Regions from separate parts of the Nonomuraea sp. NPDC048826 genome, predicted to be linked through region 2. Evidence: predicted binding sites of a transcription regulator. Region 2 holds the regulator's gene; the other holds the start of a gene.
What was found. The regulator HrcA, encoded in region 2, represses chaperone genes, less so after heat shock. The targets are predictions, from matches to a motif close to TTGGCACTCTCNNNNNGAGAGTGCCAA.

Region 1: a site for HrcA is predicted at 6,937-6,963, ahead of groL (chaperonin GroEL). Genes of this name have one in related genera too.

The regions. Positions count from the first base shown of each region.
Region 1 is NZ_JBICUQ010000013.1:153,730-168,645, forward strand. Features, by position in the region: gene ACGFI7_RS38760 (DNA repair helicase XPB) at 1-1,101, shown strand, start outside; gene ACGFI7_RS38765 (hypothetical protein) at 1,311-1,643, opposite strand; gene ACGFI7_RS38770 (HelD family protein) at 1,807-3,804, shown strand; gene ACGFI7_RS38775 (YbhB/YbcL family Raf kinase inhibitor-like protein) at 3,889-4,419, shown strand; gene ACGFI7_RS38780 (GNAT family N-acetyltransferase) at 4,579-5,004, shown strand; gene groL (chaperonin GroEL) at 5,200-6,828, opposite strand; gene ACGFI7_RS38790 (cold-shock protein) at 7,167-7,367, opposite strand; gene ACGFI7_RS38795 (MoaD/ThiS family protein) at 7,620-7,895, opposite strand; gene thrC (threonine synthase) at 7,921-9,153, opposite strand; SAM riboswitch class I at 9,167-9,308, opposite strand; gene ACGFI7_RS38805 (RNA polymerase sigma factor) at 9,394-9,948, opposite strand; gene ACGFI7_RS38810 (trehalose-6-phosphate synthase) at 9,980-11,404, shown strand; gene ACGFI7_RS38815 (hypothetical protein) at 11,407-12,012, opposite strand; gene otsB (trehalose-phosphatase) at 12,049-12,819, opposite strand; gene ACGFI7_RS38825 (DUF3263 domain-containing protein) at 12,859-13,197, opposite strand; gene ACGFI7_RS38830 (S-adenosyl-l-methionine hydroxide adenosyltransferase family protein) at 13,317-14,123, shown strand; gene ACGFI7_RS38835 (hypothetical protein) at 14,207-14,815, shown strand; gene ACGFI7_RS38840 (S8 family serine peptidase) at 14,812-14,916, shown strand, end outside.
Region 2 is NZ_JBICUQ010000003.1:284,366-299,281, reverse strand. Features, by position in the region: gene ACGFI7_RS11915 (SigE family RNA polymerase sigma factor) at 1-320, shown strand, start outside; gene ACGFI7_RS11910 (hypothetical protein) at 317-961, shown strand; gene ACGFI7_RS11905 (16S rRNA (uracil(1498)-N(3))-methyltransferase) at 1,098-1,823, opposite strand; gene ACGFI7_RS11900 (nitrate- and nitrite sensing domain-containing protein) at 1,957-4,743, shown strand; gene dnaJ (molecular chaperone DnaJ) at 4,938-6,080, opposite strand; gene hrcA (heat-inducible transcriptional repressor HrcA) at 6,092-7,111, opposite strand; gene ACGFI7_RS11885 (hypothetical protein) at 7,729-8,289, shown strand; gene ACGFI7_RS11880 (DUF3097 domain-containing protein) at 8,308-9,117, shown strand; gene ACGFI7_RS11875 (DUF4870 domain-containing protein) at 9,114-9,743, shown strand; gene hemW (radical SAM family heme chaperone HemW) at 9,736-10,956, opposite strand; gene ACGFI7_RS11865 (glycoside hydrolase family 18 protein) at 11,057-12,307, shown strand; gene ACGFI7_RS11860 (MOSC domain-containing protein) at 12,363-12,908, opposite strand; gene ACGFI7_RS11855 (hypothetical protein) at 13,094-13,363, opposite strand; gene ACGFI7_RS11850 (hypothetical protein) at 13,477-13,773, shown strand; gene ACGFI7_RS11845 (acyl-CoA thioesterase) at 13,770-14,186, shown strand; gene ccmA (heme ABC exporter ATP-binding protein CcmA) at 14,245-14,871, shown strand; gene ACGFI7_RS11835 (DUF6297 family protein) at 14,898-14,916, shown strand, end outside.

The DNA of each region.
Region 1 (14,916 bases), on a different contig from region 2:
CGGCCCTACCAGCAGGAGGCGGCCGACGCCTTCTGGCACGGCGGCTCCGGGGTGATCGTGCTGCCCTGCGGCGCCGGCAAGACCATCGTCGGCGCGGCGGCGATGGCACACGCCCAGGCCACGACGCTGATCCTGGTCACCAACACGGTCAGCGCCCACCAGTGGAAGCAGGAGCTGCTCAAGCGCACCTCGCTGACCGAGGACGAGATCGGCGAATACTCCGGCTCCAAGAAGGAGATCCGGCCGGTCACCATCGCGACCTACCAGGTGATGACCACCAGGCGGAAGGGCGTCTACAGCCACCTGGAGCTGTTCGACGCGCGCGACTGGGGGCTGGTCGTCTACGACGAGGTGCACCTGCTGCCCGCCCCCATCTTCCGGATGACGGCCGACCTGCAGGCGCGCCGGCGGGTGGGCCTGACCGCGACGCTGGTGCGCGAGGACGGCCGCGAGGGCGACGTGTTCTCGCTGATCGGCCCGAAGCGCTACGACGCGCCCTGGAAGGAGATGGAGAACCAGGGCTGGATCGCCCCGGCCGACTGCGTCGAGGTACGGGTGACGCTCACCGACGAGGAGCGGCTGGCGTACGCGATGGCCGAGGCTGAGGAGCGTTACCGCTTCTGCGCCACCACGCCGTCCAAGACGCAGGTCACCGAGGCGCTGGTCCGGCGTCACCTGGGCGAGCAGGTGCTGGTCATCGGCCAGTACATCGACCAGCTCGACGAACTGGGCGAGCACCTGAACGCGCCGGTGATCAAGGGCGAGACCCGGGTCAAGGAGCGTGAGCGGCTCTACCAGGCGTTCCGCGACAAGGAGATCCAGGTCCTGGTGGTGTCGAAGGTGGCCAACTTCTCCATCGACCTGCCCGAGGCGAGCGTGGCCATCCAGGTGTCGGGGACGTTCGGGTCCCGTCAGGAGGAGGCGCAGCGGCTGGGCCGGGTGCTGCGGCCGAAGGCCGACGGGGGTGGCGCGCGCTTCTACACCGTGGTCAGCCGCGACACGGTCGACCAGGAGTTCGCCGCGCACCGGCAGCGGTTCCTGGCCGAGCAAGGCTACGCGTATTCGATCATCGACGCCGACGACGTGCTGGGCGGGGTGTGAGCCCGGCCGCTCAGCGAGCGGCCAGGCCTCCCTGTCTCAGGTCCACGAGACTCCGCGGGTCGTCGACAATCGAACCATCCCCCCTCACTGCGTACCTTCACGCCGCTACCTGAATCCGGCTGCGACATACCCCGATGATCCGGCAATGCCACCAGGTATGCCCGGATTTTGAGGCATTTCGTTATATGTCCGCGGTTTGCGAAGATCGTTCACTTGGCGAGCAGGCCGCCGAGGAACAGCACGCCCTCGGCGGCGATCCACGCGCCCACGCTCAGGATCATGAACCGGGTGAACATCCGCTCGTCGTGCCGCGCCGCCGGCACCGCCCAGGCCGCCGCCGTCAGGCAGGCGGCCACCGCGGCGAACAAGCCCGACACCGAGGAGAACACGGCGAGCTGCCGGCCGCAGGCAGGCGACTGACCGCCCGCGCAGAAGGCCTCCAGGCCCCAGCCGGCGAACACCGACAACGCCCACAGGGCGGCCAGCAGGAAGCTCGCGATCGTGGGAAGGATCGGCGAGAAGCCGAGTCGCACACGCGCCACGCGGACTTCCTACCCTTCCGCCGTCCGGCGAAAGCCTTCCCGCTGCCCGGTGCATGCCCTCCGGCGTGGCGGCTAAAGCCTTTGAAGCCATCGCGACGGCCGCACTAAACTGGCGGATTCGCTGCCTAGTTACCTACCTCCGACCACCGGGAGGCTCTTCAGCATGCCCACAGACCAACTGGCCCCCGACATACCCTCCGGCGTCCTCGCCGCCGAACAGGCCCACCTGGCCGAGTCCAGGGCCGCCCTCGCGGCCATGCGCGCGCACGCGCAGTCGCTGTCGGCCGACGCGGCCGGCGACTGGGTGTCGCAGCAGATTCTCCAGTCGCTGCTCGACCAGCGCGTCGCCGCCCTGGCCGACCACCCCGACACCCCGCTGTTCTTCGGCCGGCTCGACCGCTCCGCCGTCGACGACCTGCCCTCCACCATCTACGTCGGCCGTCGGCACGTGCACGACGGCACCAGCCGCCCCCTGGTCATCGACTGGCGCGCCCCCGTGTCCCGCGCCTTCTACCAGGCCAGCCCCGCCGACCCGATGGGCGTGGCGCTGCGCCGCCGCTTCGGCTACCACGGCGGCGTGCTCACCGCGTACGAGGACGAACCGCTCGACCAGGGCGCCGAGATCGGCCCGTCGCGGATCCTCACCGAGGAGATCGAGCGCCCCCGCACCGGCCCGATGCGCGACATCGTGGCCACCATCCAGCCCGACCAGGACGAGATCGTCCGCGCCGCGCTCACCCGTACGGTGTGCGTGCAGGGCGCGCCGGGCACCGGGAAGACGGCCGTCGGCCTGCACCGGGCCGCCTACCTGCTGTTCACCCACCGTGAGCGGCTCGCCAGGGCCGGCGTGATGATCGTCGGGCCGAACCGGGCCTTCCTCTCCTACATCTCCTCCGTGCTGCCGGCGCTGGGCGAGGTCAAGGTCGACCAGACCACGGTGGCCGGGCTGCTGGGCGACCACACCGCGCCCGAGGACCCGGCGACGGCCGCGGTCAAGGGCGACGCCCGGATGGCGGCCGTGCTCAAGCGGGCCCTCTGGCTCCACATCGTCAAGCCCGAAGAGGGCGTGGTCTACGCCAAGGGCGCCTACCGCTACCGGGTGGCCGACTACGAGGTGCGCGAGATCGTCGCCTCGCTGCGCGGCACCACCCGTTACGGTCCCGGCCGCGCCGCGCTCGCCCAGCGCCTCGCCCACCAGGTGCTGGTACGGATGGAGCAGCGCGGCGAGTCGCCCGACGACCGGGTGCAGGACGCGGTCGCCCGGTCCAAGCCGGTCAAGCAGCTGGTCGACGCCGTGTGGCCGAAGCTGGTGCCGGAGCAGGTGCTGTACCGGCTGCTGGCCGACGAGGAGTTCCTCGCCAGGGCGGCCAGGAGCGACCTGTCGCCCGAGGAGCAGCGCCTGCTGCTCTGGAGCAAGCCGTACCGGGGCTGGAAGTCCGCCAAGTGGAGCGCCGCCGACGCGGCCCTCCTCGACGAGCTGGGCGACCTGATCGAACGCACGCCCTCGCTCGGCCACCTCGTCGTGGACGAGGCGCAGGACCTGTCGGAGATGCAGCTGCGGGCGCTCGGCCGCCGCTGCCGCAACGGCTCCGCCACCGTGCTCGGCGACCTGGCCCAGGGCACCACCCCCTGGTCCACCACGTCGTGGCGGTCGGTCCTGACCCATCTCGGGCAGGACGGCGAGGTCACCGAGCTGACGCTGGGCTTCCGGGTGCCCCGCGAGGTCCTCGACTACGCCGCCCGCCTGCTGCCGTCGGTCGCCCCGGACCTGGCCGCGCCGCGGTCGTTGCGCCCCGGCGCCGGGTCCCTGTCGATCCGGCCGGCCGGCGACCTGCGCGAGGCGGTCCTGGAGACGCTGTCCCGCGAGGGCTCCATCGGCGTCATCGTCCCCGACGCCGCGGTCGCCGCGGTCTCCGAGACGCTGTCCGGCGTCGCGCACGCCGTCCTCGACCCCGACTCCGTCCAGGAGCACCGCCTCCTGGTGGTGCCCGCGACGCTGGCCAAGGGCCTGGAGTACGACCACGTCATCGTGGTGGAGCCGGCCGACATCGTCGAGGCCGAACCGCGCGGCCTGGCCCGCCTGTACGTGGTGCTCACCCGCGCCGTCACCTCGCTGACGGTCCTGCACCACAAGCCCCTCCCGGCGCAGCTCGCCGGCTGATCCCGAGGGGGTCGCCGGGCCGGTGGCGGGGTAGAGGATCACTCTTAGGATGACGTCAAGGAGCTATCCCTCAAGGAGGATGCCGTGCCAGCACCGTTGCCACACGAACACCTGCCGTCGGTCCCCTCGCTCACCGTCCACAGCGACGACATGACGGACGGGGAGCGGCTGAGCGATCTCCACGTCTTCAACGACTGGGGCATGACGGGCCAGAACCTCTCGCCCAGCCTCAGCTGGTCGGGCGCGCCGGAGGAGACGCGGAGCTACGCGGTGACCTGCTTCGACCCCGACGCGCCCACGGGCAGCGGCTTCTGGCACTGGGTGCTGTTCGACATCCCGGCGTCGGTCACCGAGCTGCCCACCGGCGCCGGCACCTCGCCCGAGTTCAAGGGGCTGCCGCAGGGCGCCAAGCACGCCCGCAACGACTACGGCACCAAGGACTACGGCGGTTCGGCTCCCCCGCCCGGCGACCCGCACCGCTACGTGTTCACCGTGCACGCGCTCGGCGTCGACACGCTCGGCGTCGACACGGACGCCAGCCCGGCCGTGGTGGGCTTCAACATCACCGCCAACACCCTGGCCCGCGGCCACATCATCCCCCATTTCGGAGTCTGACCCACGCGCCCCCGGGGGCCTGACCCACCCGCCCCCACCTCGGAGGGCCTGACCCACGCCCGCGCCGCCTCCCCTGGGAGATGGCGACCGCGGGCCTGAACTCGCGACCGCACCGCCTCCCCCGGGGGGCGGTGTCGTGGTTTTGGTAGGTTCCGGGCCATGGGTGACCTTGTGATCCGGGCGGGCATGCAGGCGGACGTCGGGGCGGTCCTGGAGTTCTGGCTGCACGCCGCCGAAGGCACCGACCGTCAGGACTCGGCGGGCAAGGTTCATGCGCTGCTCGACCGCGACCCGGAGGCGCTGCTCCTGGCCGAGCTGGACGGCGAGCTCGTGGGCACGCTGATCGCGGGCTGGGACGGGTGGCGCGCCCACCTCTACCGCCTGGCCGTCCATCCGGGCCACCGCCGCAAGGGCGTCGCGACCGCCCTGCTGGCTGCCGCCGAGGAGCGTTTCGCGAAGTTCGGCGCGTTCCGCATCGACGCGATGGTCCTGGATGACAACACGCTCGCGCACCCCGCCTGGGCCGCCGCCGGTTACGCGCCGCAGCCGCAGTGGGCGCGTTGGGTCAAGCCGCTTTCCGGCTGAACGCTGTCGCTCGGTTAAAGGAGCCGGGAGACGTTTTCCGTACGTTCAAGTATATCGGAACGTTATCGGCCATCTACAGATAGTGGCAGTCCGGCAAAAGTCATCCGTAAAGAGGGCGGGCGCAAAAGCGAAGCGGCCCGAACCGGAAACACCGGCGCGGACCGCTCTCGCGAACCTCGTATCGAGAACTCTCGATCAGAAGTCCATGTCACCGCCGCCGGGCATGCCCGCGGGGGCGGCCGGAGCCTTCTCGGGCTTCTCGGCGATGACGGCCTCGGTCGTCAGGAACAGCGCGGCGATCGAAGCGGCGTTCTGCAGCGCCGAGCGCGTCACCTTGGCCGGGTCGATGATGCCCGCCTCGAACATGTTGACGTAGTCGCCGCTGGCCGCGTTGAGACCCTCACCCGGGGTGAGGTTGCGGACGCGCTCGACCACGACGCCACCCTCGAGACCGGCGTTGACCGCGATCTGCTTGAGCGGCTCCTCCAGCGCCTTGCGCACGATGGCCGCACCCGTGGCCTCGTCGCCCGGCAGCTCGAGCTTGTCGAACGCCTTGGCGCCGGCCTGCAGCAGGGCCACGCCACCGCCGGGCACGATGCCCTCCTCGACGGCCGCCTTGGCGTTGCGCACGGCGTCCTCGATGCGGTGCTTGCGCTCCTTGAGCTCGACCTCGGTGGCGGCGCCGGCCTTGATGACGGCCACACCGCCGGCCAGCTTGGCCAGGCGCTCCTGGAGCTTCTCGCGGTCGTAGTCGGAGTCGGTGCGGTCGATCTCGGCGCGGATCTCGTTGACCCGGCCGGCGATCGAGTCGGCGTCACCGGCGCCGTCGACGATCGTGGTCTCGTCCTTGGTCACCACGACCTTGCGGGCGCGGCCCAGCAGGTCGAGGGTGGCGTTCTCCAGCTTGAGACCGACCTCCTCGGCGACGACCTGGCCGCCGGTGAGGATGGCGATGTCGGCCAGCATGGCCTTGCGGCGGTCGCCGAAGCCCGGGGCCTTGACGGCCACGGAACGGAACAGGCCGCGGATCTTGTTGACCACCAGCGTGGCCAGGGCCTCGCCCTCGATGTCCTCGGCGATGATGAGGAGCGGCTTGCCGGACTGCACGACCTTGTCGAGCAGCGGCAGCAGGTCCTTGTTGGCCGAGATCTTCGAGTTGACGATCAGAATGTACGGGTCCTCGAGCACGGCCTCCATGCGGTCGGAGTCCGTGACGAAGTACATCGACGTCATGCCCTTGTCGAAGCGCATGCCCTCGGTGAGCTCGAGCTCCAGGCCGAAGGTGTTGCTCTCCTCGACGGTGATGACGCCTTCCTTGCCGACCTTGTCCATCGCCTCGGCGATGAGCGAGCCGATCTCGGGGTCGGCGGCGGAGATGGAGGCGGTGGAGGCGATCTGCTCCTTGGTCTCCACATCCTTGGCCAGCTTGGAGAGCTCCTCGCTGACCCGCTCCACGGCGGCCTCGATGCCCTTCTTCAGGGCCATCGGGTTGGCGCCCGCGGCGACGTTGCGCAGGCCCTCACGGACCAGCGCCTGGGCGAGCACGGTAGCGGTGGTGGTGCCGTCGCCCGCGACGTCGTCGGTCTTCTTGGCGACTTCCTTGACCAGCTCGGCGCCGATCTTCTCCCACGGGTCCTCGAGCTCGATCTCCTTGGCGATCGAGACACCGTCGTTGGTGATCGTGGGGGCGCCCCACTTCTTCTCCAGCACGACGTTGCGGCCCTTCGGGCCCAGCGTGACCTTCACCGCGTCGGCGAGCTGGTTCATCCCGCGCTCGAGACCGCGCCGGGCGTCCTCGTCAAACGCGATCATCTTGGCTGCCATTAGGCGAGACCTCCCAGATAACGGGTGTCCTGGTGAGATCGAGCCGACGCCCGCGACGGCATGTGGGCCCGCATCTCCGTTCGGCAGGCCCCATCGTCTCGATCCCCGTTGGCACTCATCAACATAGAGTGCCAACGAACTGTTTAGCACTCTACCCTGCCGAGTGCAAGCCGACTCGGCTCTGGCCAGGTCAACCCCCGCGCCCGCGAGGAGCCGCAAAGAGTCCGGAGGGAGTCCGTACGGCGGGCCCCGGGCGGCCCGCCGTAACTTCGATGGTGAGGTGGCAGATCACACGCACTGCGCTGGCGTGGGGGCTGCCGGTGCGTACCAGCTACTCGTCAGACCGCACGGACGGACTCCGCCTGCGGCCCCTTCTGGCCCTGCGTGATCTCGAACTCGACCCGTTGGCCCTGCTCGAGAGAGCGATAGCCGTCCATCATGATTGCCGAGTAATGGACGAATACATCCTTACCACCGTCTACCGCGATGAAGCCGTAGCCCTTGTCCGCGTTGAACCACTTGACGGTGCCCTGCGCCACTTCCGACTCCTCTTACTGGGCTCAGAGATCTCGCCCATTCCTCCGCGAGACCCACAATCGCCAAGACTTATGGGGATATCGTCTGACGATCGCACTCGACCATACCTGTGGCAGAGCGTTTGGCAACAGAGTCAATCCGCAAAAGACCTATTTCACCCTAGGCTGAGTAGTTCAAGGTTGAATTTCCTGGCAAAAGCAGAAGGCGCCCCATGGGGGCGCCTTCCAGACGGATGCTCGGGCCGGACGGAGGACTCAGCCGCCCGCGACAGCCGGGATGATGGAGATCTGTGCGCCCTCCGGGGCGGGAGTGTCAAGACCCTGGGCGAATCGGACGTCCTCTTCCCCCACATAGACGTTAACAAAACGCCGAATCTTGCCCGATTCATCCAGAATGCGGGCGCCGATGCCCGGATAGTCGGAGTCGAGCTTGGCCAGGACGTCACGGAGAGTCGCGCCTTCCCCACTCACTTCCGCGTTGCCCCCGGTGTACGTGCGCAGAATGGTGGGAATCCGCACAGAAACGCTCATGATATAACCTCGCCTTTCCTGATTGTCAGACAGTCGCGCGGAACGCGTCGAGGGAGGGCCGGATCACGGCCGTGGGCTGCGCGTCGTCCGCCACGGCGTCGAGCGTCTTGAGCCCGTCGCCGGTGTTGAGCACCACGGTTTCGGCCTCCGGGTCGAGCTGCCCGGTCTCGACGAGCTTCTTCAGCACGCCCACCGTGACGCCGCCCGCCGTCTCGGCGAAGATGCCCTCGGTGGAGGCCAGCAGCTTGATGGCCGCCACGATCTCGGCGTCCGTCACGTCCTCGACGGCGCCGCCGGTGCGCCGGGCGATGTCGAGCACGTACGGGCCGTCGGCCGGGTTGCCGATGGCCAGCGACTTGGCGATGGTGTCGGGCTTGACCGGCTGGACCACGTCATGGCCGCCCTTGTAGGCGGCCGACACCGGCGAGCAGCCGAACGCCTGCGCGCCGAAGACCTTGTAGGGCCGGTCCTCGACCAGCCCGAGCCGGATCAGCTCCTTGAACCCCTTGTCGATCTTGGTGAGCTGGGAGCCGGACGCGATCGGGATGATGATCTGCTCCGGCACCCGCCAGCCGAGCTGCTCGGCGATCTCGTACGCGAGGGTCTTGGAGCCCTCGGCGTAGTAGGGCCGCAGGTTGACGTTGACGAACCCCCACTTGTCGCCCAGCGGGTCGCCGATCAGCTCCGAGCAGAACCGGTTGACCTCGTCGTAGGTGCCCTCGATGCCGATGAGCTTGCCGCCGAACACCCGGGCCATGGCGATCTTGGCCTGCTCCAGCCCGGCGGGGATGAACACGCAGGCGTCGAGGCCGGCCCTGGCGGCGGCGGCCGTCACCGCCCCGGCCAGGTTGCCGGTCGAGGAGCAGGAAAGCGTGTGGAAGCCGAAGTTGCGGGCCGCCTCGACGGCGATGGCAACCACCCGGTCCTTGAAGGAGTGGGTGGGATTGCCCGAGTCGTCCTTCACGTACAGGGACTTGATGCCGAGTGCCCGCCCCAGGTTGCCCGCCTTGACCAGCGGCGTCCAGCCGGGGTTCATGTTGGGCTTGGTCGCGACGTCGGCCGGCACCGGCAGCAGGGAACGGTAGCGCCAGATGTTGGCCGGGCCCGACTCGATGTCGGACCGCTTGACGTCGCCGAAGTCGTAGGCCGCTTCCAGCGGCCCGAAACACTCGACACAGGCGAAGTTGGGACCGAGCGGGTAGCGGGCGCCGCACTCGCGGCAGGAGAGAGCGGTTGCAGGACCAAAGTCGAGCGACATGAAGCGAGGCCTTCCCTCATCTTCGCCCGCGGCCACCTTGACCGCGGACCGGAATTGGCACCCTGTCCCGGTCGGCCTCGCCAGGTCGCGAGTCACAAGCCGGGAGGGTTGCCGGGGCTTCGCAGGGCCGGTCCCTCCACCCCTCTGGATGAGCAATGTTCAGTTGTTGCTGCTGACTCGGACTCTACCCGCTCAACCACGTGCCCAGGACAGGCGTCTCAAACTCCGAGATGAACGGTCTCATCGGTAATCGTCGCCCAGCACCCCCTGGACATACTTGCGTGCCTGGTGGATGCGGGACTTGGCGGTGCCGAGCGGGATGTTGAGCTGCTCGGCCACCTCGCTGTAGTCGAGCTGCACGATGTCGCGCAGCACCAGCGCCTGGGCCAGGTCGGGCTTGTCGGCCTCCAGCGCCTCCATGGCGTCGAGCAGGTCGAGCCGCGAGCCCGCGATCACGCTGACCCGCCGCACGTCGGGCTTCTGGGTCAGCAATTCGTCGGAGCTCTGCTCCGCCGCCCTGCGCTTCAGCGAGCGGTAGGTCGTACGGGCGCAGTTGGCGGTCACGATGTGGAGCCAGGTGCTGAACCTCGCCCGTCCCTCGAACCGCCCGATGTTGCGCGCCACCGCGAGCAGGGTGTCCTGCGCCGCCTCCTCGGCGTCATGGTGGTACGGCAGGATACGGGCGCAGTGCCGCAGCACGTCGGGCTCGATCCGCCGCAGGAGCTCGCCGAGAGCGCGATGGTCGCCGCCGGCGGCGGCACGGGCGAGTTCCTCGGTGTGCTCATCTAGCGCCATAGCTGGGATCCTATGATCGGAGGGAGGGGAAATGAACAGCGTCCTGCTCGCCTCGAACAGAGGCCCGGTGTCGTTCACCGTCTCCGACGACGGCGTCCTCACCATGAAACGCGGCGGCGGCGGGCTCGTCTCCGGCCTGTCCGGAGTGGCGAAGGACCGCGGCGTGCTGTGGGTGTGCGCCGCCCTGTCCGACGGCGACCGCAGTGCCGTCCGCCAGGCCCCCGGCGGCCGGCTCGACCACGCCGGCTACGAGACGGGGGCGCTGCGCATGCTCGACATCGCGCCCTCCACCTTCCACCGGGCCTACAACTCCGTGGCCAACTCCACGCTCTGGTTCGTCAACCACCTGCTCTACGACATCCCGAACGCGCCCCACTTCGGCACCAGGTTCCAGCGCGACTGGGAGTCCTACCGCGACTACAACGGGTCGTTCGCGCTCGCGCTGGCCGAGGAGGCCGGCCACGGCGCCCGGGTCCTGGTGCAGGACTACCACCTGACGCTGACCCCGGCCATGCTCCGCGCCGAGCGGCCCGACCTGCGCATCGCCCACTTCAGCCACACCCCGTGGGCGCCGCCCGAATACTTCTCGCTGCTGCCCGACGAGGTGGCGGGCGAGGTGCTGGAGGGCATCCTGGGCGCCGACCACGCCGGGTTCCTCACCCGCCGGTGGGCGAAGGCGTTCATGGAGTGCTGCCAGACCGTGCTGGGCGCCGAGGTCGACGGGAAGGCCGGCACGATCACTCACGAGGGCCGCACCACCCGGGTCGGCGTGCACGCGCTCGGCGTCGACGGCAAGGCGCTGTTGGCCCGCGCCGGCGAGCCCGACGTCGAGTCGCACATGGCGGCGATCAGGGAGGAGGTCGGCGACCGCAAGCTGATCGTGCGCATCGACCGCACCGAGCTGTCGAAGAACATCGTGCGCGGCCTGCTCGCCTACAAGGAGTTCCTCGACGCCCACCCCGAGTGGCACGGCCGCGTGGTGCACCTGGCCTTCGCCTACCCGAGCCGCCACGACCTGCCCGAATACCGCGAATACACCGCCGCGGTGCAGCGCTGCGCGCAGGAGATCGAGGACGAGTACGCGACCGAAGACTGGGACCCGCTGATCCTCAACGTCAACGACGACTACCCGCGCTCGCTGGCCGCCTACCGGCTGGCCGACGTGCTGCTGGTCAACCCGATCCGCGACGGCATGAACCTCGTGGCCAAGGAGGGCCCGATCCTGTCGCCGAAGTGCGCGCTGGTGCTGTCGCGGGAGGCCGGCGCGTGCGCCGAGCTGGGCCCCCACGCGCTGGTGGTCAACCCGTACGACATCACCGGCACCGCCGGCGCGCTGCACGCGGCGCTGGTGATGCCCGAGCCGGAGCGGACCCGCCGCCGGGAGCGGCTGGAGGCGGCCGCCACCGCGCTGCCCCCGCACCGGTGGCTGGCCGCCCAGCTCGACGCGCTCGCCTGACTTCACCGCCAGTCGGCGTACTTGAGGGTGTCGCCGAGGAGCTTGGTGTTCCACTCGTCGACGACGAGGATCTGCGACTTCGGCAGATACCACTCGCGGGTGGTGAACGAGACACCGGTCTTCTTGCCGTTGGTGGTGCGGCAGCGGGTGGTGAACTGGTGGTAGTGCGCCTTGTGCCCGGGGCCGACCTGACGCAGGCCCTTCTTGTGCACGACCCGTTCGGCACGCACGAGGAACCCGTTCTTCGGGCACCTCTGCACGTCGGAGGCCGGGTAGTAGCCGCCCCTGTCCGCGTTGTACGGGCCGAAGCCCTCCGCGCCCTTCTTGATCGCCTTCGGGCCGAGGATCCAGAAGCTCTTGCAGCCGGGGGTGAAGAAGCTGCCCCCGGGAGCGGCGCAACGGCCGGTGACGACGCGGATCCGGTCACCGCTGAGCCGGTGGACCACCCACTGGATCGGGATGTAAAGGGTCAGGCCCTTGCGCAGCTTCAGCTCTTGGGAGGGAGCGGCGGAGGTGCTGGAGGAGGTGGTGGACGCGGCTGCGGCGGCGGGGGCGACGAGAACCGCGGCCGCCGCCACGGCCACGGCGGCGAGGTGCTTCTTGCTCATGGTCCGAGAGCCTAGGGACGCCCGCTTGCAAGCTGGTCACGATCGGCTGAACGCCGCCGTCAGCTCCCGCAACAGCGCCACCACGCCCTCCGGGCCGTCGACCACGATGTCGGCCCGCTCGGCCAGCGCCGTGACCTCGGCGGAGCCGCTGCACACGGTCACGCCGGGCAGTCCGGACGAGCGCACCGCGCCGAAGGCGGCCAGGTCGCCGAGATCGTCGCCGGCGAAGAGCACCGACCTGGCGGACCGCTCGGTCAGGAAGGCGCTGAGCGCGTGCCCCTTGTCCATGCCGGACGGCCGCAGCTCCAGCACCATGCGGCCGGGCTCGACGACCAGGCCGTGCTCGGCCGCCAGCGCGGACAGCGGCTCGCGCAGCGCGGCCAGCGCGCCCTCGGGGTCGGCGCTGCGGCGGGTGTGGACGGCGACGGCGCGGCCCTTGTCCTCGATGGCCACGTCGGTCAGGCCCAGCGAGTCGAGCAGCAGCGGCAGCTCCGCCTTGGCTCGCGGCACCCCGGCCGGCGGCGGGGGCGCGGAGATCCGTCCGTCCTCCCACCGCTCGAACCCGTAGTGGCCGAGGATGACCAGGCCCGGCACTTCCTTGAGCGCGGGTCCCAGCTCCAGCACCTTGGCGGGCGGCCGCCCGGTCAGGATCGTCACGGCACGGACGTACCGGCCCAGCTCGGCCAGCGCCGGCGGCGCGCCGGGGTGGACGACGGCGGCGTCGGGGTCGGGCACGATCGGCGAGAGGGTGCCGTCGAAGTCGAGCCCGATCACGGCGCCGGCCGGATCCTTGAGTATCGCTTCCATTCCAGGGATGTCGGTCACGCCGCTGCCGTACCCAGCGGGTCAGGGGCGCATGCCCAGCCTCCGGGCGGAGCGCTCGCGCCGGCGACCGGCACGCAGCCGGCGCAGCCGCTTGACCAGCATGGGGTCGTGGGCCAGCGCCTCGGGCCTGTCGATCAGCTCGGCGAGCAGCTGGTAGTAGCGGGTGGCGGAGAACCCGAAGGTCTCCTTGATGGCCTGCTCCTTGGCGCCCGCGTAGCGCCACCAGTGGCGCTCGAAGGCGAGGAGCTCGAGTTCGCGGTCGGTGAGGGGCCGGTGGACGGGCTCCTGGGCGGCGTCCTGATCGGCCCCCTGGTCAGCCCTCTGGTCAGCACTGTCACCGTTTGACGGTGCAGTGTCCATGGTGTCCTCCTCGGGAACGGGCGGCGCGACGATGGCTTCGCGCGCAGGCGGCCCGTGGCCATCGTAATGTGCCGAGTGCGGCTGTTCACGGCGGATTGAGAGACGTACAGTCACTAAGTGTGACCTCAGTCATCACACTTCTCACGGATTACGGGCTCGAGGATGGCTATGTCGCCGCCTGCCACGGGGTGATCGCCGGAATTGCCCCAGATGCCCGGGTGATCGACGTGTGCCACCTGGTCCCGTCGGGCGACGTGCGGCGCGGCGCGGCGATCCTGGCCCAGACGATCCCGTACCTCCCTGCCGGGGTGCACGTCGGGGCCGTCGACCCCGGCGCCGGGGGCGCCAGGCGGGCGGTCGCGGTCGAGGCCGGCGACCGGGTGTTCATCGGGCCGGACAACGGGCTGCTCTCGTGGGCGGTGCACGCCAGCGGCGGCGCGCGGGCGGCGTACGAGCTGAGCAACGCCGCGTACTTCCTGCACCCGGTCTCGCCCACGTTCCACGGCCGCGACGTGTTCGCGCCCGTGGCGGGACGGCTCTGCGGCGGGCTGAGTCCCTGCGAGCTCGGCCCCGAGGTGCCGGTGAGCCGGTTGGTGTCGCTGCCGGAGCCCACCTCCGTGCTGCGCGAAGGCGCGGTCGAGGGCGAGGTCCTCTCGGTCGACCGCTACGGCAACACCCAGCTGTCGATCGCGGCGGGCGACCTGGAGGCCCTGGGGCTGCGGGTAGGTGACACTCTGGGCGTGGCCCTGGGCCGGCGGCGGCTGTCGATGCCCTACCGGGAGACGTACGCGGCGGTCCCGCCCGGGGAGCTGGTGGCGTTCGCGGACTCGGCGGGCCTGATCGCGTTCGCGGTGAACTCCGGCGACGCGGCCCAGCGCCTCGGGCTGCCCCCGGGCGCGCACGTCCGATTGTCACCCGCCGTATAACGCAAAAGCCAATAAACACCAATTACGGTGCGTATCGGACTGTTTACTGAAGCGTCGGACTGAAACCTCGGACCCGTGCCAGAATGCAGCGGCAGATCGGGTGCCCCCTCCCCCCGTTCGAGGTCGACGTGTTCCAGCTGTCCCTGCTCCTGCTTTCCCTGTTGTCGGCGTCCTGGCCCGCGGCCGGGCCGCCCGTCCCCGACCGCTGGCACGCCTGGCCGGTGACCCGGGTCTTCCCCTACGCCGTCACCGGCACCAGCCCGTCCGGCGCCACGGTCACCTACCTGCTGGCCGGGGTCGCCCCCGAGACCTCGTGCGCGGCCGCCTTCCAGTCCGCGCTGCCGGCCTGCGTCACCGCGTTGCGCGCCACGTACGCCGACAGCACCGCCACCTTCGTGGCCACCGTCGGCATCGCCGTGCTGGCCCGGCCCATCCCTCCGGGCACGGCCGGCCCCGTCCCCCGCCCGGCCGCCGTGCGACCGGTCGCCTTCCCCGGCGGCCCCGCAGAGCGCTTCGGCGAGCGGCAGTGCTTCACCGGCGCGCTGCTCGCCTCGCACGCGCCGTACGTGATCGCCACCGCTGCCGGATACGCCGACGGGCGCTCCTACCACCCGGGCGACCAGGCCATGTCCCGGCTGGGCGGCTTCGCCCGCCAGCTCGCCGCCGCCCTGCACCGAGGTCTCACCGGATGAGGCCGGCACGCCTGGCGGCGGCGCTGCTCCTGCCGTGCCTGCTCGGCCTCCTGTTCGGCCCGGCCACCGGCCCGGCCGCCGACGACGACCCGGGCGCCGTC
Region 2 (14,916 bases):
CCTACCTGCGGCAATCCGTCGTCAACCGGTCCAGGTCCGTGCTGCGGCACCGGGCGGTCGTGGAGAAGTACGCGCCGAAGGGCATGCCCGACGCGCCGAGCGCGGAGCACGGCGCCATCGGCGAGTTCGAGCGGTCCGCGGTCATCGAGGCGTTGCGGGCGCTACCGTCACGCCAGAGGGAAGCACTGGTCCTTCGCTATTACGGTGATCTGTCCGAAGCCGAGATCGCCCACGCCATGGGCATCAGCAAGGGGGCGGTGAAGAGCCACACGGCACGTGGCATGGCCGCCCTGCGTTCCGTCCTGGAGAAGATGTCATGACCCAGCCCCCCGACGAGTACGGCGACCTGCTGCGCCGTGCCCTCCGTGCGGAGGCGGACGCGGTCGTGCCCTCGCCGGACGGTCTCGACGCCATCCGCACGAAGATCGAGCGGCGCGGCGCGCGCAACCTCTTCTGGTGGCGGACCGGCGCCGCCGCCGCCAGCGCGGTGCTGGTGGCCGGGGCCATCGTGATGGTGGTGCCGGAGCTGCGGCACCGGGTCATCGAGGCGCCGATCCAGGAGGTGCGGAGCACCTCCAGCGTCACCCCGCCGGCCAAGTCCTCGACCAGCCGGCCGGCGGTGCCCAAGTCGACCGTACGGCAGAGCGAGCCGGTGGTCGTGCCGCCCGCGACCTCCTCGAAGCCCGCCGAACCGGAGCCGCGTCCGTCGGAGACGGCCAGGTCGACGGCCAAGCCGACGCCCACGCCCACGCCGACCCCCTGCCCGTCACCGGCGGACGACCAGGCCGAGTCGCCGGCCGACTGCCCGGAGGCCGACGATCCGCCGGCGCCGTCCCCCTCCGAGGCGGAGACGACGCCCGCGGCGACGCAGTGCCCGGACGAGGAGTGCTCGCCGCTGGATCCGGTGCCGACCGTCTCCGACATGCCGAGCCCGCTGATGAGCGCGCACTCCACACCCTGACCGCGCCGGGCTCCGCGGGGTCACCAGGTACGGGTGAACAGCACCCCCACCGGGGTCACCAGCGTCCCGTACGGGTCAGCAGCACGGCCGCCGGGTCACCAGCGCCCGGTACAGGTGAGCAGCACCGCCACCGGGGTCACCAGCGCCCGGTACGGGTGAGCAGCGCGGCCGCCGCGGCCACTCCCGCCGTGGAGGTGCGCAGCACCGTGGGGCCGAGCTGGACCGGCGCCGCCCCCGCCGCCCTGAACTCCTCCAGCTCCCGTTCGGCGACCCCGCCCTCGGGGCCGACCACGACGACGATGTCGCCGTCGTCCGGGAGCGCCACCCGGGACAGCGGCTCGGCGGCCTCCTCGTGCAGCACCAGCGCCAGCGCCGCCTGGGCCAGCAGCTTCGCCGCCCCGGCCGTCGTGACGGGCTCGGTCACCTCGGGCAGGTGGAACCGGCGGGCCTGCTTGCCCGCCTCCCTGGCGGTCGAGCGCCAGCGGCCCAGCGCCTTGGCCACCTTGTCGCCCTTCCACTGGGTGATGCTCCGGGACGCCTGCCAGGGGACGATCGTGTCGACGCCCGCTTCGGTCATCATCTCGACCGCCAGCTCGCCCCGGTCTCCCTTCGGCAGCCCCTGGACGACGACCAGTCTCGGCCGGGCCGGCGCGACCTCGTACCTGCCCACGACCTCCAGCCGCAGCGAGTCCTTGAGCACCTCGCGCACCACGCACTCGGCGACCGAGCCCGCGCCGTCGGTGAGATCCACCCGCTCGCCCGCGCGCAGCCGCCGCACGGTGGCCGCGTGACGGCCTTCGGGGCCGCCGAGCACCAGCTCGGGCCCATCCAGCTCGTCCGCCAGGAACACCGGAACCGTCACCAGGCACCTCGGATTCTCTACGTTACGCAACCCCGCGGACACGCGGCGCAATATCGTGTCCCGTGCAGTCTTCCTGAGATCACTTTACGAGGGGTCGATGACCGGCTTCCCCGCACGTCGGCGCCGCCGGCCCGTGCGCATCAGAACGCGCCTCCTCCTCGTCCTGGCCGTGCCGACGCTCCTGCTCGTCGCCGGGGTGGCAGTGGAGGCCGCGGCTCGCGCGCAGGCCCGGTCGGCCGCCGGTGAGACGGCTCAGCGGGCCACGCTGGTGCTCGCGGCGCAGAACCTGGTGCACGCCCTCCAGCGCGAGCGCGCACTCCTCACGGCGTTGTTCGCGGGCGAGGGCCGGGTCAGGGCCGATCTCGCCCCGGCCTGGCTGGCCACCGACCGCGCCCGTTCGGCCCTCGCCCGGCTGCTGGCCGCCGCCCCGCCCTCGTCGTACGGTCCCGTACGGGAGGCGCTGGCCCGGCTGCCCGCCCTCGATCGCGCCCGCACCGCCACCCCGGCCCTGCCCGCTGCCCCCGACATCCCCGCCACCCCCGGCGGCCCCCTGCCCCGGGCCGAGCGTTCGGGATGCGGGCCGAGCGCGGCCCTGATCGGCCCGTACGGCACGCCCGTCCACCCCTTGTCAGGGAATCCCGCCGATCCCGAGGTGGGCCCCGGTTCGGTTGCCGACGCCCACCCGGCGACCGACGCCCCGCCCCTGCTCGGGCCGGTGGACCTGGGGCCCGTGGTGCGCCAGGACGTCTTCGAGGCGTTCACCGACGCCATCGCGCAACTGCTGGACGGGTCCTTCGCCGAGACGCCCGACCCGGACGACCCGACGCTGGTGAGGCGGATGCGGGCGCTGGAGGCCATCAGCCGGGCGAAGGAGGCGGCGGCGCGCGAACGCGCGGTGGTCACGGCGGGCTTCGCCACGGGCGGGTTCACATCGTCCGAGTACATCGCGTTCCTGGAAGCCAGGGCCTCCCTGGCCGACTCCCTGGCCGGATTCCGGCGGCTGACAACCCCCGAAGGCGCGGCCGAGCTGGCCCGGGCGCAGCGGGGCACCCAGGCGGCCAGAACGGGCCGACTCGAACGCCGAGCCCTCGCCGCCTCCCCAGGCACCGCGCCGGGGGCGTCGGGCGTCTCTCCGGGTGCCTCTGCGGGTGTCTTCCCGGGTGCCTCCGCGGGGGCTTCTGCGGGCGTCTTCCCGGGTGCCTCTGCGGGGGCTTCCCCGGACGCGTCTCCGGGAGCCTCGTTGGGCCTCTCCCCAGGCGCCTCGCCGAACACCCCACCGCACTCTGCCTCGCGGCTCCCCTCCTCGCAGTTGCCCGCTTCGCCGCCCGCCGCCTCACAGCTTTCCGCGCCCGGCTCCCCGCCCATCGCCTCGCCGTCCATCGCCTCGCCGCCCATCGCCTCGCCGTCCATCGCCTCGCCGGGCGCCGCATCCTCAGGCGCCGCCTCACCAGGTGTCGTACGGCCGCCCGACGGCTCGCCGGGACCTGCTTCGGGTGGTCGTACGCGTGCGTGGCTTGCCGCCAGCAGTGCCTATGTGGACGCCCTGCATGCCGTGCAGCGTTCGACCGGGGAGGAGTTGCGCGCCCACGCGATGGCGGTCCGGGAACGCCACACCCGGCACCTGACCTGGCTGACGGCGGCGGGGGCCGCGTTCCTGCTGGTCATGGCGGTGCTGGGTGGGCTCCTGGTCCGCTCGATCGTGCGTCCGCTCCGCAAGCTCACGGGTGAGGCCACCGCCATGGCCCGCCACATCGCCGTCCTGGAGGCGGGCGATCCAGCCCACCCGGCCTGCCCCGTCCCGGACGGCCGTGCGGCCGGTCACGTGTCTCGTCCGGGCCACCTGTGGCGTGCCTACAACGCCGCGCTCCCGCCCTGGCGCATCAGAAGCGCTTCGTACGGGAGAAAGGTCCACGACGCCGGGCTCCCCACCGCCGGCGACGCCGGGAGGATCCGGTACGAGGACAGGCTCGCCATGCCCGTGGACGCGGCTTCCCCGGACCAGGACGAGGTCGTGGGCCGTTCCGAGTGCAGCGCCCGCGTGGAGGTCCCTGGTGGGGCCGCCGTACGTGACGTCCCGTCCGGGCGCGACGGCACGGCTCCGGACGAGGACGGGACGGAGCCCGGCGGGGAGCGCGAGGCCGGGCGAGGAGAGTTCGGGCAGCTGGCCGGGGCGCTGGGGGACATGCATGAGGCGGCGGTGCGGATCGCCGACGCGCGGGCGGCCTCCCGGCGGGACACGGCCGCGTCGCTGGGCGGGCTGGGGATGCGGCATCGGGATCTGGTGCACCGGCAGCTGACGTTCATCAGCGCGCTGCAGCGCAACGAGTCTGACCCGGCGGTGCTGGCTCGGCTGTGCGAGCTGGACCGCCTGACCAGCCGCCTGCGCAGGAACGCCGAAAGCCTGCTGGTCCTGACGGGCAAGCGGGGGCAGCGGCGCTCGTCGGAGCCGGTTCCGGTGGACGAGGTCCTGCGGTCGGTGCTGGCCGAGATCGAGGACCATCACCGGGTGGCGTTGCGGGTGGTGGGCCGGGCGTACGTGCGGGGGCCGGTGGTGGCGGAGGTGGCCCACATGCTGGCCGAGCTGATGGAGAACGCGCTGGGCTACTCGCCGCCGGACACGGAGGTGAACGTGGTGGCCCGGGCCGACGAGGGCGAGTGCCGCATCACGATCTCCGACCACGGGGTGGGCATGACGGCCGCGGAGCTGGAAGCGGCGAACGCCCGGCTGCGGGGCGAGCAGAGTTTCCTGGTCGCGCCGACCCGTTGTCTGGGCCACCACGTGGTGGGCAGGCTGGCGGAGCGACTCGGCGTCCGGGTGGCGCTGCACGACTCGGCGGGCTGCGGCGTGACCGCCCGGGTGGCCCTCCCGGAAGAACTCCTGGCCGCACGCCCGGCAGAACTCGTCAGAGGCACCCGATGACTCACACCACTTCAGGACCCCGCCCACTCCCGGATCGGCCCACCCGGGAACCAGCCGCTCCGGGATGGGCCTGCTCAGGGGCGAGCACCGTACGGGCTGGGGCCTGTTAGGGCCAGCCCCGTACGGGACGGTCCCGCAACGCGCGCGACCCGCGCCCACCTCGGCGGACGATGTGGGCGCGGGTCGTGAGAAGGTCAGCGGCCGTTGAAGGCGTCGCGGAGGCGGGAGAAGAAGCCCTGCTGGCCCGGCGCGAACTTGCCCGGTGGGCGTTCCTCGCCGCGGAGCTTGGCCAGCTCGCGCAGGAGCTCCTCCTGGGCGGGGTCGAGGCGGGAGGGGGTCTCGACGTTCACGTGGATGAGCAGGTCGCCGCGGCCGGTCTCGTTGAGACGCTGGACGCCGCGCCCGTACATGGTGATGACCTGCCCCGACTGGGTGCCGGGCCGGACGTCGATCTCCTCGGCGCCGTCGAGGGTCTCGACCGTGAGGACGGTGCCGAGCGCGGCGGCCGTCATCGGGATCTGGACGGTGCAGTGGAGGTCGTCGCCGCGCCGTTCGAAGATCTCGTGGGCTCGTTCGACGATCTCCAGGAAGAGGTCGCCGGGCGGGCCGCCGCCGGGGCCGATCTCGCCCTCGCCGGCGAGCTGGATGTGGGTGCCGTCCTCGACGCCCGCGGGGATGCGCACCTTGATCGTGCGGCGGGTGCGGACCCGGCCGTCGCCCGAGCACTCCTGGCACGGGTGGCGGATGATGCTGCCGAAGCCGCCGCACTGCGGGCACGGGCGGGTGGTCATGACCTGGCCCAGGAACGACCGGGTGACCTGGGAGATCTCGCCGCGGCCGTTGCACATGTCGCAGGTGTCGGGGTGGGTGCCCGGGGCCGCGCCGGCGCCCTGGCACACCTCGCACAGCACGGCGGTGTCGACGGCCAGCTCGCGGGTGGTGCCGAAGGCGGTCTCGCGCAGGTCGAGCTCCACCCTGATGGTCGCGTTGCGGCCGCGGCGGGCGCGCGAGCGCGGGCCGCGCGCGCCGCCGGTGGCGGTGCCGAAGAACGCGTCCATGATGTCGCTGAAGGGGAAGCCCGCGCCGAAGCCGCCGCCCGGGGCACCCGCCCCGGCGCCGCCGAAGGGGTCGCCGCCCAGGTCGTACATCTGGCGCTTGTTCGGATCCGACAGCACCTCGTAGGCCTGCGTGATCTCCTTGAACCGCTCCTGAGTGGCGGGATCAGGGTTCACGTCAGGGTGCAGCTCGCGGGCCAGCCTGCGGTAGGCCTTCTTGATCTCTTCCTGACTGGCGTCACGGCGCACCCCGAGGGCGGCGTAATAGTCGCTGTTTGCCACTTATCGACCTCTTAAGATGCAGCCAGAATCTGGCTGACGTAGCGTGCCACCGCGCGCACGGCGCCCATCGTCACGGGGTAGTCCATCCTGGTGGGGCCCAGCACGCCGAGCCGGGCCAGTTGGTTGTCGCCTTGACCGTATCCCGTCGCGACGATGGACGTGCCCCGCAAACCTGTGTAGGCGTTCTCCGATCCGATGCGCACGGTGAGGGCGGAAGGTGTGTCTGAGGAAGTCTCGCCGAGCAGGCGCATGAGCACCACCTGCTCTTCCAGTGCTTCGAGCACGTCGCGCAGGCCGATGCTGAAGTCGGCGCCGGCGAGGTTGGCCGCCCCGGCGAACACGATCTTCTCGTCGTGCCGTTCGACCAGCGTCTCCAGCAGGACGGACAGGATCGTGGCCATCGCCGGCCGCTCCTCGATCGGCAGCCGCTGGGGCAGGTCGGCGACCAGCTCGGGCACGCTGCTCAGGCCGCAGCCGTCGAGGCAGTCGTTGAGCACCCCGCGCATGTGGGCGATGCGGTGCTCTTCGACGACCTCGGGCAGCTCGACCACGCGCTGCTCGACGCGGCCCATGTTGGTGATCAGCACCAGCATGACCCGGCGGTCGTGGAGCGGCACCAGCTCGACGTGGCGCACGGTCGAGCGGTTGAGCGTCGGATACTGCACGACGGCGACCTGGCGGGTGAGCTGCGCGAGCAGCCGCACCGTGCGCATGACCACGTCGTCGAGATCGACCGCCCCGGCGAGGAACGTCTCGATGGCCCGGCGTTCGGCCGCCGACAGCGGCTTGACCTGGGAGAGCCTGTCGACGAACAGGCGGTAGCCCTTGTCCGTCGGCACGCGCCCCGCGCTGGTGTGGGGCTGGGTGATGTAGCCCTGCTCCTCCAGCGCGGCCATGTCGTTTCTGACGGTCGCCGGTGAGACCTTCAGATTGTGACGCTCGGCGAGCGCCTTGGAGCCCACTGGTTCGTTGGTTGACACGTAGTCTTCGACAATGGCGCGGAGCACCGCGAGTTTACGATCGTCGAGCACGTGCGCACCTCCTACCGCGACTTTCAGGGAAACGCCAGGCCTAGCACTCTGTGTTCCCGAGTGCCAAGTGTACGGCCCTCGTTCACGGGGTGCGATAACACCGTTGTCCTCGTTGCTGCTGGCGTGCGTCAAGGACAAGCCTCACACTTGCCGACATGACCGACAAATCGCCCCAGCCGCCCGTTGATCCACCCTCCGGTCAGGGTTCTCCTTTCGGCCAGCCGCCCCCTCCCGAGGGTGAGCCTTCCCCGTACGCCCCGCCACACCCCCAATCCGGCCCGAATCCGTACGGACCGACACCCGAATCCAGCCCGTACAGACCCCAGCCTCAGTCGGGCCCCTACGGACCGCAACCGCAGTCGAACCCGTACGGCCCGCAGGCCGGTCCCTACGGAGCCCCGCCCCAAGCGGGCCAGTACGGAGCCCAGCCGCAGTCCGGCCCCTACGCTCCCCCGCCGCAGTCCGGTCCGTTCGGAGCCCAGCCGGGCCCCTACGGACCGCAGCCCGGGTCCGGGCCCTACGGCGGCGACCCGTACGGGCAGCCGCAGCAGTTCGGCCAACCCCCCTTCGGCCAGCCGCCGTTCGGGCAGCCGCCGTTCGGGCAGCCCGGGGCGCGGGTGGACGGCAAGGAGCTGCGCCCGCGCCTGTGGTGGATCGCCGCCGCGTGGGGCGTCGCGCTCGCGTGCGTCGTGGCGGGCGTGACGCTGTTCGCCACCGGCTTGCCGGACACCGTCGAGGACCTGGTCCCGTCCAAGACGTTCGCCCCCGGTGAGACGGTCACGGTCGCGCTGGACCCCGCCGACAGGCCGGCCGTCTACATCGCCACCGAGGGCCGGGCCACGTTCGAGTGCGAGATCTCCGGCGGCCCCGGCCAGGCGCGGCTGGTCAACTCGCCGGCCAGCCAGACGATCAGGCTGGGTTCCCGTACGTGGGAGCAGATCCTGCTGGTCAACGCGCCCGCCGCGGGTGACTACCAGCTCACCTGCGCCGTCCAGGAGCAGGGCGACATCCAGTTCGGCGTGGGCAAGGACCTGCTCGCGGCCGCCGGGGGCGTCCTGGGCGGGGTGGCGGCGCTAGTGCTCATCCCCGGCGCGGGCGTGCTCGTCGCGATCATCGTGACGGTGGTCGTCCTGGTACGGCGGCGCAGCCATCGCAAGCGCCTCGCGGCCGTCGGGTGATTTGCTACGGTCCCCGGTGTGTACGACGGTGATGTTCTCGCGGGAAACTGGCGGCGTCCGGGCAAGGGGAAGATCCCCCAGGTGCCCGCAGAGCCCGACCTCGTCGTGGAAGACGCCGAGAGCGGGTTCTGCGGCGCGGTGGTGGCCTGCGACAAGGAGGCGGTGACGCTGGAAGACCGCTTCGGCAAGCGGCGGCTGTTCCCGCTGGCGCCGGCCGCCTTCCTGCTGGAGGGTCAGGTCGTGACGCTGGTGCGGCCGCCTGCCGAGGCGCCGCGAGGGCCCGCGCGCAGCGCGTCCGGGTCGATCGCCGTCCAGGGCCTGCGGGCCAGGGTCGCCCGGGAGAGCCGCATCTACGTCGAGGGCGTCCACGACGCCGCGCTGGTGGAGAAGATCTGGGGCCACGACCTGCGGGTCGAGGGCGTGGTCGTGGAGTACCTGGAGGGCGTCGACGACCTGCCCGCCATCGTCGAGGAGTTCGGTCCTGAGCCGGGGCGCAGACTGGGAGTGCTGGTCGACCATCTCGTCCCCGGCTCCAAGGAGAGCCGCATCGCGGCCCGGGTGACCTCGCCTGACGTGCTCGTGGTGGGTCACCCGTACGTCGACATCTGGCAGGCGGTCAAGCCGTCCAAGCTCGGCATCCGGGCGTGGCCCGAAGTGCCGCGCGGGGTGCCGTGGAAGGAGGGCGTCATCGCCGCCCTGGGCTGGCGGATGGAGCCGGCCGACGCGTGGCGCCGCATTCTGGGCGCCGTCTCGACCTACGCCGACCTGGAGCCGGAGTTGCTCGGCCGGGTCGAGGAACTGATCGACTTCGTTACGGAGACACCATGAGCCAGGATCCGCACCAGCAGCCGCCCGACGACGACGCGACCCGCCGCCCTCCCTCCGGCGAGCCCCAGCAGGGCTACGGCCCCCAGCCGGGGTACGGTCAGCAGCCCGGCTCGCAGCCCGGGTACGGGTACGGTCAGCAGCCCGGGTCCCAGCCGGGATACGGCTACGGTCAGCAGCCCGGGTCCCAGCCGGGATACGGCTACGGGCAGCAGCCGCAGCCGCCCTCCGGTTACCAGCCGCCCCCGTACGGCTACCCCGCTCCCCACCAGCAGCGCCCGCACGTCCCCGGTGTGTACGGCCCGCGCCCCGGCACCGACGACACCACCATGGCCATGCTCGCCCACCTGCTGGGCCTGCTGGTCTCCTGGGTCGGCCCGCTGATCATCTACCTGATGAAGAAGGACGAGTCCCCGTACGTCAGGGACCAGTCGGCCGAGGCGCTGAACTTCCAGATCACCATGTTCATCGGCTACATGATCGCCGGCATCCTGACGATCCTGGTGATCGGTTTCCTGCTGCTGCCGATCGTGTGGGTCGTGGCGTTGATCTTCCAGATCCAGGCGGCCATCGCGGCGCAGCGGGGCGAGAACTACCGCTACCCGGTCAACATCCGTCTGGTCACGTGAGCAGGTCGCGGACCAGCGCGTCGGCCAGCAGCCGGCCGCGCAGCGTGAGCACCATGCGCCCCGCCTTGAACGCCTCCGGCTCCAGCAACCCGTCGGCGAGCGCCGCCGCGACCTTCGGCCGCGCTCGCGGCGCCACGCCGGCCAGCGGATAGCCGGAGTCGAGGCGCAGCTCCAGCATGAGCCGCTCGGTGTCGCGGTCCTCGTCGGTGAGCTCCTCGCGAGCGTGCGCGGGAGACCGGCCGCCGGCCAGGCGCTGGGCGTACGCGGCGGGATGCTTGACGTTCCACCAGCGGGTGCCGCCGACGTGGCTGTGGGCGCCAGGACCGACGGCCCACCAGTCGCCGCCAGTCCAGTAGAGCAAGTTGTGACGGCAGCGGGCGGCGTCGGTGGTGGCCCAGTTGGACACTTCGTACCAGCCGAACCCGGCCTCGCCGAGCATCTCGTCGGCGATGAGGTAGCGGTCGGCGGCCACGTCGTCGTCGGGCATCGGCAGCTCGCCGCGGCGGATCCGGGCGGCCAGGCGGGTGCCGTCCTCGACGATGAGGGAGTAGGCCGAGACGTGGTCGGGCTCGGCCTCGACGGCGGCGGCCAGCGATGCGCGCCAGTCGTCGTCGGTCTCGCCGGGGGTGCTGTAGATCAGGTCGAGGTTGACGTGCGCGAACCCGGCCTTCCTGGCCTCCAGCACGGCCTGCCCGGCGCGGCCGGGGGTGTGCTGACGGTCGAGCACCCGCAGCACGTGCTCGCGGGCGCTCTGCATGCCGAAGCTGACCCGGGTGAAGCCGCGCTCGCGCAGCTCTTCGAGATAGCGCGGGTCGACGGACTCGGGATTGGCCTCGGTCGTCACCTCGGCGCCGGGCGCGAGGCCGAACTCGGCGTCGACGGCCGCCAGGATCCTGCCCAGATCGCGGGCGGGCAGCAGGGTCGGCGTGCCGCCGCCGAAGAACACCGTCTCGACGGGCAGCTCGGCGTCGCCGAGCACCTGCCGCGCGAGCCGCACCTCCGCGATCGCCGTGTCGGCGTAGTCGCGGTGTGAGGCGCCCGGCCCCAGCTCGGCGGCGGTGTAGGTGTTGAAGTCGCAGTAGCCGCAGCGCGTCACGCAGAACGGCACGTGCACGTAGAAGCCGAACGGCCGCTCGCCCAGGCCGCGCAGCGCGCTCTCGGGCAGCTCGCCGGAGGCGGGCGCGGGATCTCCGTCAGGCAGCGTGGATGGCACCTCTCCAGTCTGCCCGTTCCCATTGACTGCCCGATCCAGGAGATCTACGATCCGGGGCAACTTATAGGAAAGTTTCCTATAAGTCAGGAGGCGCACCCCTGTGAAGAAGAGCTTTCTCCTCGCCCTCTCCGTCTTGCTGACCCTGACCGCGACCGCCCTGCCCGCCGAGGCCCGGGGCGACCGTTTCAAGCGGGTCGCGTACTTCATCCAATGGGGCGTCTACGGGCGCGACTACCACGTCAAGGACGTCCACACCAGCGGCGCCGCCGCGAAGATCACCCACCTCAACTACGCCTTCGGCTTCGTCGACGCCCAGGGCGTCTGCTACTCCCCCGACCCGTGGGCCGACTGGCAGCGGCCGGTGCCCGCCGAGCAGAGCGTGGACGGCGTCGCCGACGAGCCCGGCCAGGCCCTGAACGGCAACCTCAACCAGATCCGCAAGCTCAAGGCCAAGCACCCCCGGCTCAAGGCGCTGATCTCGCTGGGCGGCTGGACCGGCTCCAAGCACTTCTCCGACGCGGTCCTCACCCCCGAGTCCCGCGCCGCGCTGGCGAGCTCCTGCATCGACCTGTGGCTGCGCGGCAACCTGCCCGGCCTGGAGCCCGGCGCGGCCGCGGGCGTGTTCGACGGCATCGACCTCGACTGGGAGTGGCCCGGCTCGTCCGGCGCCGAGGGCAACGTCATCCGGCCCGAGGACAAGCGGAACTTCACCCTGTTCCTGGAGGAGCTCCGCGCCCAGCTCGACGCGTACTCCAGGGACGCCGAACTGACCGCCTTCCTCCCTGCCGCCGCGGCCAAGATCGACGCGGGGTTCGAGGTGCGGCGGGTGTTCGACCTGCTCGACTTCGCCACCGTCCAGGGCTACGACCTGCGCGGCACGTGGGAGTCGCGGACCGGGCACCAGGCCAACCTGCTCACCGACCGGCGCGACCCCAACGAGGTCCGCTACAGCGTCGACCAGACGGTCCGCGACTACATGCGGCGCGGCGCCCCGGCCCGCAAGCTCGTGATCGGCGTGCCCGCGTACGGACAGGGCTGGACCGGCGTCACCGGCGGCGGCAAGGGCCTCTACCAGCCCGCCACCGGGCCCGCCCCGGGCAAGTGGGCGGCCGGCGTCGAGGACTACAAGGACCTCGTGACCAAGCCCGGCAGGCGCCACCGCGACCTGACCACCGGCACGCTCTGGTTGTACGACGGAAACGAGTTCTGGTCGTACGACGACCCGGCCGTGATGCTGCAGAAGGCCGCGTACATCCGGCTCAAGGGGCTGGGCGGCGCCATGATGTGGTCCATCGACCAGGACGACTCCCGCGCCTCCCTCACCACGGCGCTGTATCAAGTCCTGAAGTGACGCTGAGGTCTCGCGTGGGCCCCCGCGCCCACGCGAGACCTCAGGCAGCCGGGCGCTACGAGGGCACGCCGAGAACGCGCTCGGCGACCCGGTCCCACCGCTCGTCGTGGCCCGGGACGGCGAGGAGGCGGCGGAGGAACTCCTCGTCACCGTGGTAGGCCAGGAAGGACTCGGCCACCGTCACGCTCTCCACCGGCCGGTGGACCACCTCCACCTCGTCTCCCACGCCCAGCATCCCCGTCTCCAGCACCCTGAAGTAGGCCCCGGGACGGCGGGCCGCGGTGAAGCGCTTGACCCAGGCGGGCTCGTCCAGCCAGTTGCGGAAGACCACGCACGGCACCCGGGGACCGGTCACCTCCAGGAGCGTGCTGCCGACGCGCCACCGCTCTCCGACCAGCGCGCCGTTGACGTCCAGCCCCGAGGTGGTGAGGTTCTCGCCGAACCGGCCGTCACGCAGCTCGCGGCCCAGCTCCCGCTCCCACCAGTCGTAGTCCTCCCTGGCGTAGGCGTAGACCGCCTGACCCGGGGAGCCATGGTTGGGCTTGTCGGCCCGCTCGTCACCGGCCAGCCCGTTGACCCGGACCGCCACACGGTGGTCCACCGGCCGCTTGTCGATGGCCGTCCGCTTCAGCTTTCCGGCCCAGTCAGCCTCAAGAACTTGCCCGACATTTACCGATATAAGACGCATACGGCGACGGTACCGGTGTCCCCTCGTCCAGAGCGATGGCTTATCGCGCCAGTTCACTGACCTTCTCCGCCGCTCGGCCGGAGGCCGCCGGTGAACGCTCAAGCCGCGTCGTCGGCCAGGTCTAACAGGGTCTCCAGAGCGGCTTGGCGTGCCTCCTCGACGGACGACCCCCGCTCGCCGAAACACTCGGCCGCCACGTCGAGCAGCGCCGTCACCACCGCCGCGTCGGGATAGGGCACGTCGACCACCACCTTGCCGTCGTCGTCGAGCACCGCGGGCCTCAGGTGGAGCCGGAGCAGCCGCCGCGTCTCCTCCGCCACGGCGACCCCCAGCACAGCGGCACGCTCCATGCGCTCGGCAGTCATCATCTCACCCTCCAGTCGCACTGGTGTTCGGAATCGAAGCTAGCCGACCCCACCGACAGAAACCGGCACTGCTATCATCGACAAGCAATCGCTACCGATCGATGAGCGTGGAGAGCATGGACACTCAGAAGCTGCAGTCCGGGCTCCGCCTGATCGCACGCGGCCTGGAAGAGGTCGCGGCGGCCCTCGGCGAGCAGGAGACGGCGGGCGAGGACGAGCGGACGGCCCGGGTGATCCAGGAGTGGGGCCGCCGCGGGCTCACCCAGAAGGAGGCCTCGGAGTTGTTCCAGCGCCACGGGTTCGCCCCGCAGACCACCGGCGGCTGGGCGCGCGGCGACTGGGTCGAGATCGGCGACGACGGGCTGCGCTACCTCACCGTCAAGTCCCACCGCTGGCTGGAGGAACGGTCATGACGTTCTCCGTCCGCATCGCCGTACGCGGCTATGAGATCGACTTCCAGGGCCACCTCAACAACGTCGTCTACCACCAGTACGGCGACCACGCCCGCTGGGAGCTGCTGCGCGCGGCCGGCATCGGGGCGGACGACCTGCGCCGGAGCGGCGTCGGCCCGGTCACGCTGGAGAACACCATCCGCTACCTCAAGGAGCTGCGAGCGGGTGACGAGGTGGACGTGACGTGCGCGTTCGAGTGGGGCGAGGGCAGGACGTTCCGGGTCCGGCAGGAGTTCCGGCGCCTCGACGGCGAGCTGACCGCCGAGCTGACGGGCGTCGGCGGGCTGCTCGACCTGCGGGCGCGGCGGCTGGTCGACGACCCGAAGGCGCGCTGGCGGGAGCTGGCCGCGACGCCTGAGCTGCTGGGCCTCTGACGTCCGCGCCATCGGTCCACGTCGTCGGACCCGCGCGATCCTGGCTAGGCTCGATGATGTGGCAGACAAGATCATCCAGGTGCGCGGCGTCACGGTCGAGCTCGAAGGCACCCCTGTCCTCCACGATCTGAGCCTGACGGTCGGGCGCGGCGAGGTGGTGGCCGTCGTCGGCCCCAACGGCTCGGGCAAGTCGACGCTGCTGCGCTGCCTGGCCGGGCTGCTGCCCGTGGCCGCCGGCTCGGTCGAGGTGTTCGGCGGGCCACCGGTCGACGGGCCCGCCTTCTGGCGCCGGGTGGCGTGGGCGGCCGACGAACCCGCTTGGTACCCCGGGCTCACCGCGCGCGAGCACCTGGAGCTGATGCGGGCCGTCCACGGCGAGCCGCGGCTCGAGGTCGAGGCCGCGCTGGAGATGTTCGGGCTGGCGGAGCGGGCGGACGCGCCGCCGCTCAACCTGTCCACCGGGCAGCGTCAGCGCCTCACCTTGGCCGCCGCCCTGCTCAGGCCCAGCGAGCTCCTCCTGCTCGACGAGCCCGAGCGCGGTCTCGACGCCGCCTTCCGCGAGCGGCTCGGCACCCTGCTGACCGGCTACGCCGCCGAGGGCGGCGCCGTCGTGGCGGCCACCCACGACGACGCCCTCGCCACCGGCGCCCGCCAGGTCTTCCCCGGCAACCAGCTCACCGCCTGACCGGCCCGTACGACCCCGAGGACCCCATGACCGACGCCACCGACG